2 regions of the Halobacillus sp. BAB-2008 genome follow, and region 1 is predicted to be linked to the other one. Evidence: riboswitches for the same ligand, from Rfam matches in the RefSeq annotation. Region 1 holds a riboswitch; the other holds the start of a gene.
What was found. Region 1 has a riboswitch for FMN ahead of ribD (bifunctional diaminohydroxyphosphoribosylaminopyrimidine deaminase/5-amino-6-(5-phosphoribosylamino)uracil reductase RibD). Riboswitches for the same ligand answer to the same signal wherever they lie in the genome.
Positions count from the first base shown of each region.

Region 2: another riboswitch for FMN. It lies ahead of D479_RS12485 (ECF transporter S component); the one in region 1 lies ahead of ribD (bifunctional diaminohydroxyphosphoribosylaminopyrimidine deaminase/5-amino-6-(5-phosphoribosylamino)uracil reductase RibD).

Region 1 covers NZ_ANPF01000001.1:1,566-12,085, reverse strand. Annotated here, with positions in the region: gene D479_RS00065 (acyltransferase family protein) at 4-1,020, opposite strand; gene D479_RS00060 (aminopeptidase) at 1,225-2,466, opposite strand; gene D479_RS00055 (deoxyribodipyrimidine photo-lyase) at 2,489-3,913, opposite strand; gene ribE (6,7-dimethyl-8-ribityllumazine synthase) at 4,026-4,493, opposite strand; gene D479_RS00045 (bifunctional 3,4-dihydroxy-2-butanone-4-phosphate synthase/GTP cyclohydrolase II) at 4,509-5,702, opposite strand; gene ribE (riboflavin synthase) at 5,715-6,365, opposite strand; gene ribD (bifunctional diaminohydroxyphosphoribosylaminopyrimidine deaminase/5-amino-6-(5-phosphoribosylamino)uracil reductase RibD) at 6,371-7,462, opposite strand; FMN riboswitch at 7,593-7,741, opposite strand; gene D479_RS00030 (hypothetical protein) at 7,812-8,327, opposite strand; gene D479_RS00025 (alpha-glucosidase) at 8,578-10,242, shown strand; gene D479_RS00020 (OsmC family protein) at 10,298-10,520, opposite strand, start outside.
Region 2 covers NZ_ANPF01000052.1:10,932-21,451, reverse strand. Annotated here, with positions in the region: gene menH (2-succinyl-6-hydroxy-2,4-cyclohexadiene-1-carboxylate synthase) at 1-6, opposite strand, end outside; gene menD (2-succinyl-5-enolpyruvyl-6-hydroxy-3-cyclohexene-1-carboxylic-acid synthase) at 6-1,742, opposite strand; gene D479_RS12500 (isochorismate synthase) at 1,743-3,134, opposite strand; gene D479_RS12495 (1,4-dihydroxy-2-naphthoate polyprenyltransferase) at 3,356-4,300, shown strand; gene D479_RS12490 (hotdog fold thioesterase) at 4,433-4,828, shown strand; gene D479_RS21300 (hypothetical protein) at 5,183-5,239, shown strand; gene D479_RS12485 (ECF transporter S component) at 5,268-5,864, opposite strand; FMN riboswitch at 6,028-6,172, opposite strand; gene D479_RS12480 (hypothetical protein) at 6,298-6,669, opposite strand; gene D479_RS12475 (ferritin) at 6,912-7,403, opposite strand; gene D479_RS12470 (GNAT family N-acetyltransferase) at 7,484-8,002, shown strand; gene D479_RS12465 (SDR family NAD(P)-dependent oxidoreductase) at 8,025-8,957, opposite strand; gene D479_RS12460 (TetR/AcrR family transcriptional regulator) at 9,005-9,631, opposite strand; gene D479_RS20770 (NAD(P)H nitroreductase) at 9,702-9,926, opposite strand.

The DNA.
Region 1 (10,520 bases):
TCATTAAGATTGGAAGGTGGAATCTTTATTTACCATACGGCTCCACCATTTCTTAATCAGTTGGAAGCGTCCTTCGATCAGCGGCTGGGTCAACGTCCTGATTATGCTGCTGGACAGTAGATATACGATAGCTGCCGCAATAATCGCGAGGCCGAGCACGTCGAATACGTTATCGACCTTAAACCAGCCGGCCTGACGGAAAAACTGGATGAAGAAGCCATGGAGCAAGTAGACATACAGGGTCTTTCCGCCCAAATAAGTGAGACGGAATTCTTTTCCCGGTATCCAGGAAAGAACACTGACCATCATAATTCCGGCTAGAACATAGATTCCCAAACGGACGATACCGCCCATTTCCGGACTGCCGAGTACCTCATATGACTTAGAACCTAGCAGCCATCCGGAACTGATCTCCGGAAACATCGCAATCAATACAGCGACAGAGGCCATAATCACAAGGCTGATTTCTCTTACCCTTCGCGTTCTCCACTGCTTCACATGATCTTTCGTCAACCAGTAACCAGCAAGGAAGAACGGGAAGAATACGAATGTTCGTGACAAGCTGAAATGGTGACCGATATCCGTAAAGTATCCAACCACCACTCCGATTTGGACGGCAATCGCCACCCCGAGAATCGGCGGTACCTTCTTGAACCAGTAAAGGAGAATATGCCAGCAGAACAAGCTGAACAAGAACCACAGGGACCAGTGCGGGTAGAAAATACCGGTCAATTCAGACTCTTTACCGATGAAGAAGTAATACCCGGTATAAACGAGTTGGAATATCAAGTAAGGAAGAATCAGCTTCTTCGCTAAGTTCATAATATAGTCCTTCTCGCCGGAGCCTTTCGCAAAGAATCCAGCAAGGAAAATGAATGCAGGCATATGGAACGTATAGATCCATGTATAAAGGGTGTACATAGGTCTGGAATCGCCGGTGAACGGCTGTATCAAATGTCCGAAAACGACAAGGAAAATCAACACCAACTTTGCATTGTCAAAAAAAGCATCACGCTTCATGTGGTCTCACCCTTCTTTATGAATAGAAAAAGTTGTCTCAGTAATTTATCTCTACCCTATTGTTACCACATTTATGAACAATCCAAGCGGTATTCATCGCAATTTAAATGAACTGTAATACGAATGTCAAGGATGGAAAGTGTTTGTAAATGATCCGTCAAAAAAGAAAGAGGACACCCCGTCCGACGGGGTGTCTTTCCTTGATTAATCTTCCAGGGGAATGGCCCATGCTCCTTTGCGGAAGATAGGTTCATAACTTCCATCATGGGTTTCTCCATCAATATCCAGCGCCCCGGAACCCATCATGAAGTCCTCGTGAATGAGACTGTCATTAACACCATGATGATCCATCTGCTCTTTCGTAAAGCCGGATCCGCCTGCTACATTCGTCGGATAAGCCTTTCCAAGTGCTAAGTGGCAGGAGGCATTCTCATCATAAAGTGTGTTAAAGAATATATGTCCGGACTGGGAGATCGGAGACTCATGAGGTACGAGAGCAACTTCCCCTAACCGTTTCGCCCCATTATCCATTTCCAATAAATGCTTCAGCGTCTCTTCTCCCGACTCTGCAGAGAAGTCGACCACCATACCATTCTGGAAAGTCAGTGTGAAATTATCAATCAGATTCCCACCGTAATTAAGAGGCTTGGTGCTTGTCACCGTCCCCTGCACTCCGTTTTTATGAGGCATGGTAAACACTTCTTCTGTCGGGATATTCGGGTTGAATTCAACCCCTCCTTCAGAAACAGCTGATCCCCCGTGCCAAATATGATCCTGCACAAGTTCGATGGACAGGTCCGTGCCGGGTCCCTTGTAGTGGAGTTTCTTGTACTGCTTTCCATTCAGGAATTCACGGATTTTTCGAAGCCTGTCATTATGGTCTTCCCATGCCTGTACAGCGTCTTCCTGATCGATTCTCGTAATATGGAAGATCTGCTCCCACAGCTTTTCCTGCGCTTTGTCGGCTGAATCGTCAGGGAACACTTTCTTTGCCCACGCTTTCTGTGGATAAGCGATGACAGACCAGGTGGTTTTGTCATTCATAACGTAGTCCCGATACTCGGTCAACGCTTCTGCACTCGCTTTATTCGCTTTCGCCACGCGTTCCGAGTCCACATCCTTAAGAAGGTCGGGGTCCGGCCCATAAATGCTGAGAAGAGCGTAGCCGTCTGCCACCATCTGCCTCAGCCCTTCTGCTTTCCATTCCGGAAAATGTTCCAGCACTTCCATCGGGGCATTCTTAAGCTTCATGTAATTCAACATTTCGTCGCTCCACTCCATGTGGACGTCCTTAGCTCCTCTACCGTATGCTTTCGCCCCGATGGTGCGCACGAAATCAGCTGCTTCGATGGGGGCGTTGATGATCAGCCCCTGTCCCTGCTGTAAATGAACACCTTTCTTTAAAGCAATATCTGCGTATTTTTCCAGTTTCCTCTGAAAACTCATCTATATACCTCCTCTAAGACTGTTATGATTTATCTTTGAATAATTGAATCGCTCTCTCACGCATTCGTTTATGATCAACCAACGGTTCCGGATAATCCTCCCCGATCATACACTTCGCTTTCTCTTGTTCGTTTTCCGGCATCTTCGCTGGTTCGTGGATATACTTCTTCGGGACGTCCCGCAGCTCCGGCAGCCATTCTTTAATAAACCGCCCATGTGGATCGAACCTTTCGGACTGCCGGGTCGGGTTGAATACGCGGAAATATGGGACCGGATCCGTTCCGGTTGAAGCTGCCCACTGCCATCCCCCGATGTTGGAGGCGGGATCATAATCGACGAGTTTTTCCTGGAAATAACGTTCGCCTTTCCGCCAATCCATCAGCAAATCCTTCGTCAAAAACGACGCAACCGCCATACGGAGCCGGTTGTGCATCCAGCCGCTCTCGTTCAACTGCCTCATCGCCGCATCAATGATAGGAAATCCGGTCCTTCCTTCTTTCCAACGCTCCAATACGTCTTCGTCATTATTCCAGGGAATCCCTTGATACTTTTCTACTACTTCTTCATCATGTGCATTCGGATAGAAGTGATAAATCATATTATAAAAATCACGCCAGGCAAGCTCGGATATATACGTTTCCACTCCTTCCGTTTTCTTACGGAAGTCGACCTGGTCATGGATCTGATGATAGACACTGCGTACAGAAATGGCACCGGTCCTCAAATACCTGGACATCAGACTTGTCCCATCGACCGCAGGGAAATCACGGCGCTCGTCATAATCGTAAATATCCGCATCAAGGAATTGTTCCAGACGTGCCCACGCATCTGCTTCCCCGACACCGCCGAAATCTGCTTCGATTTTTTCGAGCAAATCAGCATACGCGGATTCCCCTTCCTTGAACGAGGCACGCTCATCGACGGCAGCTTTCTTCAGTAACTCATCATCGACTTTCTGCACCGCCGGTTTCGGAAGCTGCTTCCACTTCTTCAGATAAGGAGTGAAAACTTTGTAAAAACCGCCATCCTGCTTCTTCACTTCATCGGCACCATGAATATGGTGGTCCAAGTAATGATAGACGTCGACATCCAGAGACGTTACGTATTTCTCGACCTGCTTATCTCTCTCATAGCCGAACCCTGTTTCGTCTCGGTTAAAATAAACCATATCGATCCCGGCAGTTTCGATTAAATTTTCAAATGCATCTTCTGTATCCCCTGTAATAAAATGAACCGGCGCCCCGGCATCTTCTGCTTTTTCAACGAAAGATGCAAGGGTTTGGAAGAAATAATCATGCCTTGCTGTAAATGATTCATTTAAAGCCGGGTGTATATGAAAGAACAGGAGAAGTTCATCCCCGTCCTTTGTATGCTCCAAAGCCTTCGCTAATGCTGTATTGTCCTGTAATCGTAAGTCTCTGCGGAACCAGACCGCTCTCTTTGTCATTGTTCTCTTCCACTCCTTCTCTATTATCCTTTCCTTTTTAATAAAAGCCATAAACCGGACGTATAAAAAAAGAGCCGCTCAGATGGAACTGAACAGCTCTTGGTGTATTAAATCACTCGAAATGCTTCATCAATGTAGCCATCTCGATCGCCGCAGTGGCTGCTTCCCAACCTTTGTTACCAGCTTTCGTACCCGCACGCTCGATTGCCTGCTCAATTGTGTCTGTTGTAATGACACCGAAGATCACCGGGATACCGCTCTGGTTCGATGCCTGGGAAACTCCTTTTGCTGCTTCGTTACATACATAGTCGAAGTGCGGAGTAGATCCGCGGATGACAGCACCAAGGGTGACGACTGCATCATATTTCCCTGAGTTCGCCATCTTGGAGGCTACAAGAGGAATTTCAAAAGCACCCGGTACATAGGCGACTTCCACATCATTCAGTTCTACACCGTGACGTTTGAACGCATCGACTGCTCCTTCGTACAGTTTACCTGTAATGAAATCGTTAAACCGTCCTACGACGATTCCCACTTTCAAACCAGTTCCTACTAAGTTTCCTTCTATTGTTTTAACCATGTTCCATCTCCCTTTCTAATAGTGAAATAAATGACCCATCTTGGATTGTTTCGTCTTCAAGTACCGCTCGTTCTCTTTGCGGGACGGCATCTGAATCGGGACTCTTTCTACAACTTCAAGTCCAAAGCCGCCGAGGCCGGAGATCTTCTTAGGATTATTCGTCAGCAATCTCAATTTAGTGATGCCAAGATCCTTTAATATTTGAGCACCCACGCCATAATCACGAAGATCCGGTCCGAAACCGAGTTTCTCATTCGCTTCGACCGTATCCAAGCCTTCTTCCTGAAGCTTATAAGCATGCAGCTTATTCAAAAGTCCGATTCCGCGCCCTTCCTGCCTCATATAAAGCAGGACACCGCTTCCGTTTTCAGAAATCTGTCTCAATGCATTGTGGAGCTGTGGACCACAGTCACAGCGATAGGATCCGAAGACATCTCCAGTCAGACACTCAGAGTGCACACGGACAAGCGTCGGTTCGTTTGGATCGATATCTCCTTTGACAAGTGCGATGTGGTCTTTATTATCAATATCGTTCGTGAAGGCAACAGCCCGGAAATCTCCGTATTCCGTAGGCATCTTCACCTCCACCTCACGCTTGACGTGGTTTTCTTTCTTATGGCGGTACTGGATCAAATCTGCAATCGTGATCATCGGGATATTAAATTCGTCGGCCATCTCCCGCAGATCGGGGACACGCGCCATCGTTCCGTCATCTTTAATGATTTCACAAATAACGCCGGCAGGCTTTGCTCCGGCCAGCCGTGCCAAATCCACCGCTGCTTCCGTATGGCCTGCCCTTCTCAGGACACCGCCTTCTTTAGCAATCAGAGGAAAAATGTGGCCTGGACGTTGAAAGTCAGCTGCTGTTGCCTCCGGATTCAACATCTCCCTGACAGTCCGGGCCCGCTCATCTGCAGAAATCCCGGTCGTTGTGGAGGTATGGTCGATGCTTACCGTGAACGCCGTCTGGTTCGGGTCGGAATTACTATCGACCATCGGCATCAACTCGAGATCAGAAGCCAACGCTTCCGTCACCGGAGCACAGACGAGACCCCGGCCGTATTTGATCATGAAATTGATCATCTCAGGAGTCGCATGTTCTGCAATTCCGATAAAGTCTCCTTCATTTTCACGGTCCTCGTCGTCACAAACGATGACGACTTTCCCCGCTTTCAAATCTTCCAATGCTTTTTCTATGGAATCAAACATAGTTTTCACCCCTTATGCAAATCCGTTATCTTTAAGAAATTGTTGCGACATACCAGCCGCTTGTTCATGCTTCTTTTCTGCCCCTAGAAAATGGGCTACGTACTTACCGATCATGTCACATTCTATATTCACTCGGTCCCCGCGGTCCTTCCCGCCGAGAACAGTATGCTCGACCGTATGAGGAATCAAGGATATCGTCACCTTGTTCTCTGAGACACCGAAGACCGTCAAAGATGTACCATCGACGGCAATCGATCCTTTATATACGAAATAATGAATGAGTTCGTCCGGAAGTTCAATCTCATAATAAACAGCATTCGACTCCGGCTTCTTGGAAACGATGGTGCCCGTTCCATCAATGTGTCCGGAAACTAGATGGCCGCCGAATCGCCCGCCGGCAGCCATGGCGCGCTCGAGATTCACCGGACTCCCCTGTTTTAATTCGTGAATATTCGTCGCTCGGTAGGTTTCCGGCATGACATCGAAGGTTACCGTTTTATCCGTAAAGCCTGTCACAGTAAGGCAGACGCCGTTTACCGAGATACTGTCTCCAAGCTGGACATCTTTTACTACCACATCTGCTTCGACCGTCACTTCCAACGCTTCCGTCTTATTCTTTACGGATTTCATCGTTCCTATTTCTTCAACGATTCCTGTAAACATTGTTTCTACTCTCCTTTTTTCACAGATACGACTTTGACATCGTCTCCCAGTATTTCCGTCAAGATCACTTCAAACGACTGGACGTTCTTCAATTGCTGGATCCCTTTGCCTCCGACAGGGGTCAGCGCCTCTCTGCCGCCGATCAGCTTCGGTGCGATATAGGTTACTGTTTCATCTACTTTCCCGGCACGGACGAAAGCATCCGCTATAGTCGCCCCGCCTTCTACCAGAAGGGAAGTAATCCGCTTCTTTCCAAGATAGCGAAGCACATCATCGACGGCAATAGTCGAGCCTTCCATTCGAATGACTTCCACATGATCCTGTTCTTCGAACAAGTCTTTCTTCTTTTGATCGTTCTCCAGAGTAAAGATCCATGTAGGCGCCTCGCCGTTTTGAATTAACTGCGACGATGGAGGAATCCTCAAATGTGTATCCATGACAATCCGAACGGGATGGGAACCCTGCCCTTCCATTCTTGTTGTCAGCTTTGGATTATCCATCAGTACTGTATTGATGCCGACGAGAATAGCGTCCGAAAGGTGGCGGTATCGATGCCCGTCAGCACGTGCTTTCTCGCCCGTAATCCACTGACTCTCGCCTGTCGATGTTGCAATCTTTCCATCGAGGCTCATGGCTGATTTCAACCGGACATAAGGCATTCCTGTCTGGATGGAATGGAAGAAAGCGCGGTTCAGCTTGTCGGCTTCCGCTTTCAGCACACCCATTTCTACTTCCAGGCCATGTGCTCTCATCATCTCTATTCCTCTTCCTGACACTCTCGGATTGGGGTCGTGGGATGCAATGATGACACGTCTGATTCCCGCATCTATGACAGCTTGTGCACAAGGAGGCGTGCGCCCGTGATGACTGCACGGCTCAAGCGTCACATAGATCTCTGCGCCATCCGCCTTTTCCCCGGCCATTCGCAGCGCATGCACCTCTGCATGGGCTTCACCTGCTTTGACGTGGACACCTACGCCGACAACTTGGTTATCTTTCACCACAACAGCCGCTACGGAAGGGTTAGGGCTCGTCTGCCCTACCGTGCTGCTCGCCATTTCCACAGCCATAGACATATATTTCTCGTCGCGTTCCATCTGCATCCCTCCGATTTTTGAAAAAAAAGACCCTGAAGAAGACATACTTCTCCAGGGTCGTTAACGTAATTTTTTTTGCGTACAGCAAACAAAGGGTACACTTGACTCAAGAAATGTACCATTACGTTCCTACAACCTTCTCCCATCCAGACTTTCACTGTCGGCTTTGGATTTTCACCAAATCAGGGAAAGCCGTGCTTAACACTGACTTTCCGTCGCGGGCTTGGAGCAGCTGCTCTTTCCGCCGGCTGGGATTTTCACCCGACCCCGAAGGTTCTCTTATTCGATTTGAACACTTTAAATATAACGGAAACGAACAAAATTCGCAATCCTTACGTCTGACAATCCCTTACACCCATTCGATCAGTCCGTCGATGAATGCTGTTTCGTCCTTATACACCTTATATAAAAAATACGTTAGCACAATCAGGGGAAACAAGAAGGAATCTTCAGTGACATCCTCAGAAACCGACAGATCCGCCCCCGTCTTCCATGTAAAAGGACGAATAACCGCCAGCTCTTTCTTTTTTGTTTTTACTTCTATTTCCTTATTCCAGTTCTCCTCCAGCTTTACGGCGTCTCCCCGTACCTCCCCTTCCACACAGAAATAAAGCAGACTTTTCAAGGGGTTGTCTTTAAAGATGAATTCCATGCCTGAGATGGAATAACGATACGCAGCAAAAAGGATGCGTCCCTTCTGAATACCGAAAGAAACCTCCTGAGAACGAAAGGAAAAAAGAAAATTATTCTCCTTTTCCAAGCCTCTTTTGGAAGTTTTATAAATTTCACCGATCACTTCTCCACAATCATTACTTACACAGATGCCACGTCGTTCCTTATCCTTAGCAATTTTGTACCCGCGCATCAAATCACCCTCCCGGTATTCTCTCTTATTGCTTACGCTTGCATCATGTAATAAGTTTCACACCTCTCCCTATTGTAAATCGAAAGATATTCGATTAGGATACAAATAAAAGAAAACGTTTGCACAAAAAGACTTATCTTAAAGTGGATGTTTTTTGATTTTTCTATATAATCAGTACTATATAGATATCCTTCGTCATGCAATCGATTGCATTAATAATTTTATTTCCTAAAGAAATGGAGCGATGGTTATGGAGCGTGTTTGGTGGAAAGAAGCGGTTGGTTACCAGGTGTACCCGCGGAGCTTTCAGGATTCGAACGGGGACGGCATCGGTGATTTACAGGGAATGATCGACCGGCTCGACTATTTGAAAGAAATGGGCATCGATTTTATTTGGATTTGTCCAATGTACAAATCTCCGAAAGACGACAACGGTTATGATATTTCTGATTACCAGGATATTCTTGAAGAATTCGGTACGATGGATGATTTTGACCGTCTATTGGAGGAAGTCCACCAACGCGGGATGAAGCTGATCATTGATTTGGTTTTGAACCATACGAGCGATGAACACCCTTGGTTTATGGAATCAAGGCAGTCGAAAGACAATCCAAAACGCGACTGGTATATTTGGAAGGATGGGAAAGAAGGAAGCGAGCCGAACAACTGGGAGAGTATTTTTGATGGATCGGCGTGGGAATGGGATGAAAAGACGGAGCAGTACTACCTTCACGTTTTCTCTACAAAGCAGCCGGATTTGAACTGGGAGAACGCCGAAGTAAGGAAGGCGCTCTACGATACGGTCAACTGGTGGCTCGAGAAAGGGATCGACGGTTTCCGCATTGATGCAATCAGCCATATCAAGAAGCGGCCGGGGTTTCCTGATATGCCGAATCCAAAGAAAGAGAAGTACGTCTCCTCCTTTGATATGCATATGAATCAGGAAGGTATCCACGAGTTCCTTCAAGAATTCAAGGAGGAAACCTATTCGAATTACGACGTCATGACCGTTGGAGAAGCGAACGGAGTCAGCGCAGATGAAGCGGATTTATGGGTCGGCGAGAATGGGAAGATGGATATGATCTTCCAATTTGAACACTTGGACTTGTGGGATCAGAATGCCGAACAGCAGTTGGATATTCCCGGACTGAAAAAAGTACTGACCCGTTGGCAGAAAGGCTTGGAAGGAGACGGGTGGAATGCACTCTTCATAGAGAACCATGACAAAGCCCGTGTCGTATCCACATGGGGAGATGATGAAGTGTACTGGAGGGAAAGTGCCACCTCCATCGCAACTATGTATTTCCTTATGCAGGGCACACCCTATATTTACCAAGGACAGGAAATCGGCATGACGAATTTCGCCTTCCCTTCCATCGAAGACTACGATGATGTGGCTGCAAAGAATTTGTATCAGAAGAAAAAGGAACAGGGAGTCCCTCATGAAGAAATCATGGAAATTCTTTGGAATACATCTCGGGATAACAGTCGGACTCCTATGCAGTGGAGCGATGAACCGAATGCGGGATTCACTACTGGAGATCCGTGGCTCCAAGTCAATCCAAACTACCAGACCATTAATGTCGCTGATCAGGAAAACAACCCCGCATCGATTCTTAATCATTACAAGAATCTGATCCGCCTGAAGAAAGACCATGATCTTTTCACATACGGCACGTACGAATTGATCATGGAAGACGATCCACACATTTACGCATACACGCGTACGCTCCATGACAAGACAGCGATCGTCTTTGCTAATTTGACCGGCAGCGTCGCCCGTGTTCAATCTTCTTTCTCCCTCGATTCCAGTGCTCTCGTCTTGTCCAATATGGAAGTACCAAAGCATATACAAGCAAAGGAATTTCCACTCAAACCGTTTGAAGCACGTGTATATATCGTTTCAAACAACTAAATACAACAGAAAAAAGGAGTGTCTCCCGCCGCAAAAGCCAGAGACACTCCTTTTTTTATTCAGCATCGGCGATCCTTACATCCGCCTCCAGACGAAGTTCAACATTTCCTTCGATCGCGCGGGAGATCATACAGCTTTTTTCTGCCTTCTCCACCAAACGGTTCAGCTTGGATAATTGCTTTTCATCAGAACCGGACTTTAAAACGACGCGTGGACGATGGATAATCGTCTTATAAGTAAAAACACCATTGGTAACATCGACAATTCCTTCCGAGTCC
Region 2 (10,520 bases), on a different contig from region 1:
TCTCATCACTTGCTCCCCCCGGATAAGATGGAGGCTTCGACTTTCGCCCACTTCTCTTTATGGAAATCAACGTGGGTGCTTCTGTCCGTTCGCACTTCAATAACGGATAAACCCTCCTTCTTGTAGCTTTCGGCAAGTGCATGACGATAGGAATCCCATGTTTCCACAACGTGATGTCTACCATCGTACAAAGCAGTGACCGCCGAAAGATCAAGCCCCAGCGGAGTGCCGAACAACTCCTCGAAGTGATCCTGTTGTTTAGACTGAGGCAGATAGGAAAAAATTCCTCCTCCATCGTTGTTGATCACAACAATCGTAAGAGGGAGTTTTTTGTGTTTAACGAGCCAAAGACCGTTCATATCATGAAAGAAGGAGACGTCCCCAATCAGAAGCGTCGTTCTCTCCCCTGATACGGTCGTGCCGGCAGCCGCAGAAATGACACCATCAATGCCGTTCGCACCTCTGTTAGCCATCATCCTTACCTGCTTTGGTGTGGACATAAAGAAGCTGTCTACGTCTCTGATCGGCATGCTGTTTCCGATAAAAAGATTAGACTGGTTCGGAATGGAATCCGCCAGATAAACGACGGCATGGCCTTCGTTGAGACTTTCATCCTCCTGAACAAGCATTTCGGCTTTCGCCCTATTATTCATTTCCTGCCAGCGGGAGAGCCATTCCGTTTCGACATTATCCTCCGGAAGATGATCCGCCAACTGCTCACAAAACATCACAGGATCCGCCCAAATGTAATGAGCATCGATGCCGGCAGGCTCCCGATGACTAGGGTGTTCATCAGCAACGAAATGCTCTACCTGCTCCCCGAATTTCTGTACCCATTTCAAGTAAGCCTTGGAAACCGGCATGGCACCGAACCTTAGAATATAGCCGGGAATGACCTCTTCCCCGAGAGCTTCCGATTTCAGGAGACTATCATAGTTCTCCATAATATTTCTTTTGTCATGCGTTCCGGCACGGAGTTGTGAGAGCGGATCTGCCAATACCGGCACACCAAGTCGGGATGCAAGTCGCGTCACAGCCTCAGCCAGGTCAGGGTCCATCTGTGGGCCCACTACAATCAGACCACAGTCTTTCTCCGCAAACGTCTGCAAATATTGGCAGACCACCGAGGCATCCAGCATTCTCTTTCCATAAGAAGCTCGGGGAACCGTCACGCCCTCTTCCCGCCAGCAGCCTTCCAGATGAAAATCAGGGATAAGCGGCTCTCGGAACGGAAAATTCAAATGGACAGGACCCATATGGCCGTTCTTCGCTTCCTCGACCGCCCTGGAAGCCTGACGTCTGGCGTATATATGGTTTCCCGGCTCTGGTAGAGCAAGGTCCTGATACCATTTCACGTAGTTACCAAACATCTGAATTTGATTGATGGCCTGTGGTGCACCGACCTCCCTCAATTCATGCGGCCGATCAGCTGTAAGAATCAGAAGCGGGACACGGCTATAATAGGCTTCCACGATAGCAGGATAATAATTTGCCGCAGCCGTCCCGGAGGTACAAACAACCGCCACCGGTTTCTGTTCTCGTTTCGCTATTCCGAGCGCAAAAAAAGCTGCCGAGCGTTCATCAAGATGGACCCAGTGTTCCATCTCAGAATGCTCAGCAAACGTCATTGCAAGCGGTGTGGATCGTGACCCTGGAGAAATGACTACATGCTCCACCCCCGAAGAAGCAAGCTGATCCACAAAATGTGTTACATATTTAGATAACGATTCTACATGTCCCAATTATGACCCTCCCAAAACAGACAACATCGGCTTCAACTTCACAGCGGTCTCTTCGTATTCCGCCTGAGGGTCCGAGTCGGCAACGACCCCGCATCCTGCGAATAAAGAAGCCATCCTCTTCTGAATTAAAGCAGACCGGATCGCTACAGCAAATTCCCCATTATCCATCGCATCGAACCAGCCGACCGGTCCGGCATACCATCCTCTGTTGAGCGTTTCCTTCTCACGGATGTAAGCAACGGATTCCTTCTGGGGCATTCCACCGAGTGCCGGAGTCGGATGAAGCTTCTCCACCACATTCAAAAGCGTATATCCCTCATCCAAAATGGCATTAACCGGCGTGTACAGATGTTGAAGGTTTCTAAGCGGATACAGCACCGGCGCCTCCGGAATCTGTACGTCACTGCTGCAGGCTTCGACAGCTTGTCTGATCATTTCCACGACAAATTGATGCTCCTGCCGGTTTTTAGGATCGTTCAGCAGTTCTTCTCCCAGCGCCAAATCCGCTTCCGGCGTAGCTCCACGTGGAATGGTACCGGCAAGACAAGTGGAAACGAGTCTGCGCTCGTCTACTTTAACCAACCTCTCCGGCGTTGCGCCCACAAAATAATCTCCTTCACTCTCGAAGGCGAAAATGTAGCTGTTCGGCTGGGATTCCGCAAGTGCACGCAGCACGGAAGAAACGGACACATCCTCCTTGAAGGAGAGGCGAAGTTCTCTCGCCAGGACAATCTTTTCCAGGAGACCTGCTTTGATATCCTCTGTAGCTCGTCTGATCGTCTCTTTCCATTCGTGCGGAGCAACTTCTACAGCCGTCTCAATTTCCGGCACCTTATAAGTACCGGGCAGCCCATTCAATAACTGGTCCTTCTGATCAGCTATCTGTGCCGCGATCTGTTGGGCGTGATCCTCCGGAAAGAGGAGAGCATTTGAAGTCAAATACGACTTCCCGCCGACGTTGGTCAACAAGAAGGATGGAATGGACAGCTGGCTGTCCTTAAAGTTATCCCAAGGTTTTCCTTCCGGCTCTTCCGGGTCGAAACGGAAACCACCCAGCGCAACCATTCCCGTGCCCTTCTCCCCGAACGAATCGTGCACGACGGCGTTTTCCTTCAAGTCGTTCCATAGAGACTGTACTTCTTTGAAACGATCGTTTCCCTCTGCAAAAAGTTGGCTGGCTTTCCCAATGCCCACCATTGTGAAGTCTCCCTCCGCGCTCTGCCAGAACGAGCGGTGGGAATCCACCGTAAGACCAGCTTCAAAAAAACGATACGGCTCTTGATCATCTATGTGTTCAACGAAACTGATAAAAATAGGTTCCCCAAGATGATGTGCTCTCTGAAGGGCTTCCCCGATAACTTCTTCAATATGAGGTGCCTTCGTATGAAGCATAAAAATTCCTCCCATTCTTTAAGGGACGTTCCAGTATACTTGCGACACAAATTATTTAAGATCTGTGTGCATCATTCTCTATTTTATTCTCTTTTTTCCCTTGACTCAAGAATTCTTCACTCAAGGAAACATTTTCTTACATTGATTGACACTAAAGGCCTGTTTCCCTAAACTTAAATTGTTATCATAAAATCAATTTGGATACAAGGGAGAGGACATCCATGAGTTCAGTACAAAATCAAAATGTAAAAACTTCCTTGAATGAACGTGACGGATTCCAAGTTTGGTGGAGGCTCTTACGCCCCCACACGTTGACGGCAGCTTTCGTTCCTGTCTTTGTCGGGACGATGTTCGCTGCTCTGGAACAATCGATCAATTTCTGGTTATTTGCCGCAATGTTGCTCGCATCCATCCTCATTCAAGCTGCTACGAATATGTTCAATGAGTATTATGATTATGTTCGCGGTTTAGATAACGAAAATTCTGTGGGCATAGGAGGAACCATTGTAAGGGACGGCATTAGTCCAAGGACGGTTCTTACTCTTGCTTTCACTTTCTATGCGGTCGCTGCGATATTAGGGGTGTATATTTGTGCCTCATCGAGCTGGTGGATCGCCGTTATCGGTCTCGTTTCCATGCTTTTCGGTTACCTTTATACAGGCGGTCCCTATCCGATCGCCTACAGTCCATTCGGAGAAATCACGGCAGGCTTTTTCATGGGCACGGTCATCATCGGAATCAGTTACTTCATACAGACGGCTGCGGTGACTTGGGACGTCGTAATCGTGTCCATTCCGGTTGCTATTTTTGTTGGATCTATTCTGCTTACCAACAACATCCGCGACCGTGTCGGTGATGCGAAGAACGGACGAAGAACACTGGCTATTCTGTTCGGCCATCAAGGTTCGATCCGATTCCTGACGGCCCTGTTCTTTATTGCCTACGCCCTTACCGTGGTGCTTATCTTCGCAGGTCTTCTGCCGCTGTGGTCCTTTATCACTTTCCTTAGTTTGATTAAAGGCCGGCAAGCCATACAGGGATTTGTAGGAAAGAGCGAGCCTCTCGAGATGATGCCGGGCATGGTTGCTACAGCCAAAACGAATACGATATATGGATTCCTGCTCGGACTGTCCATGCTTCTACAAATTTATATCCCGATCGGATGATTATGAAAAGTTTGAATGTGCCATGCATTACGTTCGCTGCACATTCCAGGAAAAGGATGGACCGCCTCCATCCTTTTTTCTATAGGTTTGAGCGTTTGGATAATGGGAATAATACACAAAGGACGGGATGTTATGAATAAAGAAATGATGAAGAATACATTGATGGAAACGCTTGGAATGGAAGTCGTGAAGGCTTCGAAAGAGGAAGTTATCATGACGATGCCTGCAGACAGCCGTACCCACCAACCAATGGGTTTCCTTCATGGAGGAGCAAATGTTGCTCTTGCGGAAAGCGCAGCAAGTATTGGAGCGTTTCTGAACGTCGATCCGGAAAAGCAGCAAGTATTCGGCCTTGAAATCAATGCAAATCATATGAAGAGTATCCGGAGCGGCTTCGTCACCGCCCGTGCAACCCCTGCCCATATCGGCAGGACCACGATGGTTTGGGAAATCAAAATGGAAAACGAACAAGGGGATACTGTCTGCCTGTCCCGGTGCACGATCGGTGTCGTCCCGGCGAAGAAATAACTCGCTTTCATTTACAGGGAGGAGAGAATAGATCATGACAGAAGAAAAGAAACAGGAACTCAAGCAGCGATTGCTCGAAATGAAAGAAGAAGCGGAACAACAAATGGAAGAATATAAAAATGACCGTACGAAAGAGGACTATCCAAATGACAGTACCGGGGAGATTTCAAGCGTAGCCGATCATCCCGGCGACCTAGGAACGGATCAGTTTGAACGGTCTAAAGAGCAGACATTTTACGAGCAGGCAAGAGAAAAGCTGATGGATGCTGAGGATGCCTTGCAGCGGATGGAAGAAGGCACGTATGGAAGAGTGAAAAATCCGGCAAGCCGATTCCTGAAGAGCGACTCGAAGTCATGCCTGCCGCACGCTACACCATTGAAGAACAGGAAGAAATGGAAAAAGAAAAATAAAAGAGCGCCCCTTCGGGCGCTCTTTTTCTTATGCTGCGGAGGATTGTATCCGTTTCTGCTCCAGCCAAGGTTTCAGCTTAATGAACAGCGGAACGAACAAAGCTCCGATAATGATTCCTTTCAAGGCATTGAACGGCAGAATACCTGCAAGAACGGTCGCCCATTTTACCTGAGCAGACATCGTCTCCCAACCCATGAACCAGCTGTAAGCAGGCAGGACGAGGAAATAATTCAATACGCTCATTCCAAGCGCCATAATTACGGCGCTGAACACCAAGCCGGAAACTAACGATTTCGTGGTCTTGAATTTATGGTAGATCATCGCGACAGGTGCAACGAACAAGACACCGGCGGCAAAGTTTGCTACGACGCCGACCGGATCTCCAGCACCGGTATAAATGAGATAAAGTAAATTCTTCAGTCCCTCCACTATTATACCTGCGGCAGGCGTAAACAGTATGCCTGCAATCAACGCAGGGACATCACTGAAATCCACCTTTAAATAAGGCGGCAGGAACGGCAAAGGAAAATTTAAAAACATGAGTACCATCGAAATACTTCCGAATAAAGCTAAAATGACTAACTTGAGCAACTTGGATGATTGACCTGTATAAGGATTCATCATCGATCTCCCCCTTCATCTTGTCGTCGGTTCACATCCCAGATGAAGGTTGAACGGTACTTCCGTGTGTCCAATAAAAAACCCCTAAGCGCTATGTGCTTAAGGGAGTACAGATTGTCCACAGGAAATAGAGGGCAGGTTCAAAAAAACCTCTCCTCATTCCGCTCGACATCTTCTCCCATCCAGACTTTAACTGTCGGTTCTGGACTCTCACCAGATCAGCCGCAGGAAGAACCTGCGGGTCACGGACTCTAGGTATCTATGCACCTAATACCGTCGGTCGGGAATTACACCCTGCCCCGAAGATGGAACCGATATGATATTGTATCCTCATTGTAGTCAAAATGTGATGATATCGCAAGTTAGAAGTTCTGCTTCTGATTAATTTCGACGAATCCCGGACTAAGTCCGGTTCCTCTCTCCGCTCTGCCTGCTTTCATCCTATTCTTCTCGCTTTCCCTATAATTCTATTAAAGAAGAAATGCATGAAGAGAATAATCATGAAATAGATCCCGACGTTAACAAAGAAAGGAAGGACATTCAGGTTTGTAATTCTCTCCATTTCCAGTCCGAATTTATAAGGGAACGGCGGCGAGAGCTTCGATGGATTCTGCGTAACGAAATGGAAGGGAAACCCCAATTCCATTCCACCTTCCCTTGCATGCTCCAAATACGTTCTATACTGCTGTTCCTCTTCTACATATACTCCACTAAAATCTGCACTTATTAAGGTAAGCAATACAGCTGGAATGAATGTAAAGAAATATTTCATAGTTACCACCAATTTTCCCATCCGAAATTTGCTCAAGCAACGCATCCTTCTTGCAGACCTGACGCTTTACTGCGCGTAATCATTAAGAGTTTCAGTCAATCCATTTCCAAGCACACCCATATAAAGGTAACATTTTCCTAATAAAAAAGGAAGAGAAGGCACAAAAAAACGAGCCTGGATGATTCGCTCCATCCGACCCGTAACGTGAGAGCGCCCTACGATAGATCTTCGCGCTTCTTTCTGCGTTACCAAATTCCCCTACATTACCGAGCTGTTTTTCACCCTGCTGCCTGCCTTTGCCCAAGCTCTTGATCTAAAAGTAAAAGCGCAGAGGAATTGTTTTGGGCCAGTGATAAGCGATCCACTATCGTTTGAGCCTGAGCCTCTTCATCTATCTGTTCCCGGAGAAAATCTTGAATAATGACAGCCGCCTGTGGGTCCACCTGGACGGCATAATTGTAGGCTTGTCTGTAGGAATTAGTAACAAACTGCTCATGTTCCAAAACTTTTTGGAAGGTTTCCAGGGGCGTTCCATATTCACTGGGCTGGGCCGGAATATTGGATAATTGAACGGTACCATTCTTGTCACTCATATATTGGATCAATTTCAATAAATGGGTTCGTTCCTCTTCAGACTGAAGCTGCAGCCAATGAGCCATGCCCGTATAATTCTCTCTTGCCATATAGGCAGACATGGCAAGATAAAGGGTCGTTGATACTTGTTCAATTTCAATGAGTCGGTTGAACAGCTTCTGCATCTCCTCATTCATACAATCTCCTCCTCTTTGAAAACTCATTCCATGATATGCTGAAGGTGGGAGGAATATTTAGGTTTGTAAGGAGAGATTAGATGAATATACAAATGCGACAAGGAACGATCGATGATCTTCCAGCAGTTAAAGAGATTATCCGATCTGCTCAGCTGAAGCTTGCAGCCTCAGGATCACCGCAGTGGTCCGGTGAGGACGCTCCATCGGAGGCAAGGCTTAGAACGGATATGGAAGATGGAAATCATTATGTTTTTCTCATCAATCAGCAAATTATAGGTACCGCTGCCCTGACAAAAGGTCAGGAGACTGCATATGAAACCATCGTTTACGGCCAATGGGAGAAAAATGATGCCGATTACGCCGTTATTCACAGATTCGCCATCCTTCCAGAAAGGAACGGGCGCGGGTATGCAGCTCTATTCTTCAAGCTTCTGCTGGCCGCCGCTCGGGAAAGTGGGATGTCAGAAGTACGAATAGATACGCATCCTTTAAACAGAGCAATGCAGAAGGTGATCACCAATCATGCCTTCCAATTCAAAGGGATCATTCATTTACCAATTCCGCATGGAGAAAGGTATGCCTACCAGGTATTCTTATAAAAAGGGCTGCCTTCCTCGCCCTCTAAGAACGGTGTCCTGCCATCGCTTCCATCGTCCGACCAATACCGTCTTTATACGATGTTGTCGGTACAGGACCGATCTCCCTTTCGAATTTGGCTCCGGATAAAACAACAGGCTGTTCATATAAATACATCATTTCCACGAACTCTCTCATCATTTTGTCAAATAGACCAAGCATCCTCACCATTCCTTTTGTGACAGTAATCACCCGTTTGTCATAACCGCTTTCTCCTTTTAACAACCGGATAATCTCCTCTCCCGATATGACTCCAGCTCCTGGTATATTCCACGTCTGTCCGTATGCAGAAGGGCGAATCGCCAGCGAAAGAAGTGCTTTCGCACCATCCGGGGTATAAATATATTCCCTTGGCTTCCGCTTATCTCCAATAAATATCCCTCGTTTATTTGCAGCTGCTCCTTGCAGCGTTTGGCCAAGAACCGTATGTTCTGCATTGGGCCCGTAAAAATCAGGGAAATGAGCAATCATCCAAGGTACCTGCGCTTCCCTTACAAGGTTTTCAACTTCTAAACGGATGTTCCCCTTTTTAGTTAAGGGAACTTTGGGAGCATCCTCCTTTATTAAAGTTCCCATTCCGGGACCATAGGCATAAATATTGTCGACAATGACCAATTTACTGGCTGCCTTTTCCGAGGCGTTTATGACATTCTGCATCAGCCGCAGCTGATGTCCCGCCCATTGATAGTAAGGAATGTTAACCGCATGGAAGATCACATCGACTCCCTTAGCAGCCTCATGCAAATCTGCTTCTGAGAACACATCCCCCACTAAGATCTGCGCCCTTCTCCGGAACAACCGTTTCAGCTTTTCTTCCGTTCTTGCAAATGCAACGACCTCTATGCCTGCTTCCAAAAGTTCTTCCACCAGGGCGCTGCCCATTCCCCCGGATGCCCCTAATACCAATGCTTTTTTCATCATTCTCCACCCCTTATTAACCACTGGTCAATTATCTGCAAAAAAATTTATATATCCAGTGATTTTATAATAAATTCTGCATGACCTTCTACGAGACTTTTTATTTCGTTATACGTCTGCCCTGTCTTGTAATAGTGAACGACGAAACCGTGTAAGGATAAAAACGCCGACCAGATGCTCTGGGTCGTTGCGCATTTAGGCCCGACAAGCGCAGCAACTGCCTTGGCAAACCGTTCATAACTCTTATTTGGCTCCTCATTCATGAGCGTGTTCAATTGCTCATCTTTGATTAGAAACATCATTTCATAATGACTGGAGTAATCGATACCGAATTTCATGTAGGCGATGAATAGGTGTTTCAACTTTTGTCCAGGATCTGCTTCTTTCTTCATTATTTCTTCCAGGATTTCATCGAGGAGCGCGAAGTCTTTGGCTACGACAGCATAAAATAAACCGGCTTTATTATTGAAATGATAATAAATCATTCCATGGCTCATTTCCAGCTCGGCAGCGATCTGCCGCATGGACACATCTCTGAATCCTTTCTTTACAAAGAGATCTCTCGCGACGTTCAATATAGCTTCTTGTTCTACTTGCTGTTCGATCGGTTTTCTAGGTGTAATCGCTGACTCCCCCTCATTTATTAACCACTGTTCAAATAAAATATAAAACAATTAGAATTTTATGTCAATAATAATTACCATAGCAAAAACCCGGTCCTTTACAGATAGGGTTCCAGCTCAATTACTCTATCCATTCCGCCATGTTCTTCATATTCCGTCTCATCTTCGGCCGGGACGGGTCCTCCGCTCGACAGCCGAAGGCCGCCATGGAAGATACTCCATAGGTTTCTCTATCCAAAAGAACCTGCGCTTCCCCCTTTAACTGTTCACGCAGCTCGGGGTTTGTACAATCGATATTTCCACGGTCAAAGCCTAAGGAACTTGGAGATAACCTGGCTGTCTCCAAAATGAAGGTGAAGTCTTCTTTAGTAATTTTCTTCGCAACATGAAACCTTTTCGTTGTGTTTCTGAAGTAAGGATTCTATAATATCTTTCTGTTTTCACGACTCATGTTTAACACCCTTTCTTATTGTCTAATTCTTTCTACCATGGTAATTCACATGAAAAACTCCTACAAGCTTTCGGCATCACGCACATTTCAAAACAAGTTTTCCAGCCAAAGTTAAGAGAGAAAATCTCTGATATAATGAATAGGTACAATCAGGAAAGGGGGACCGTGATGAAGAAAGATATTTTTTTGATATTGGTGGTTTTTTTGAACTTCGCCGTTTTTTTCAGTCCATCTGAAAAATCGACGATATAAGAAGCACACTGGCTCATGACTCCGAATTCTCAGCAGCCGTTTCTTATTCTGATCATCAGGCTATCAAAATACAAAACCAATCGATCCCCCAGCCCGTCAGTACGAAAGGCCTCGATCCAACTATTTGCGGGGACTCCCCTGCAGATTTCCCTGTGGCGTTTGATAAGATCCGTTTCCGAAATATCGATCTTTCTAAAACCAGCAGGCCGGGGTTTCTCATTACGATATATAACCAAT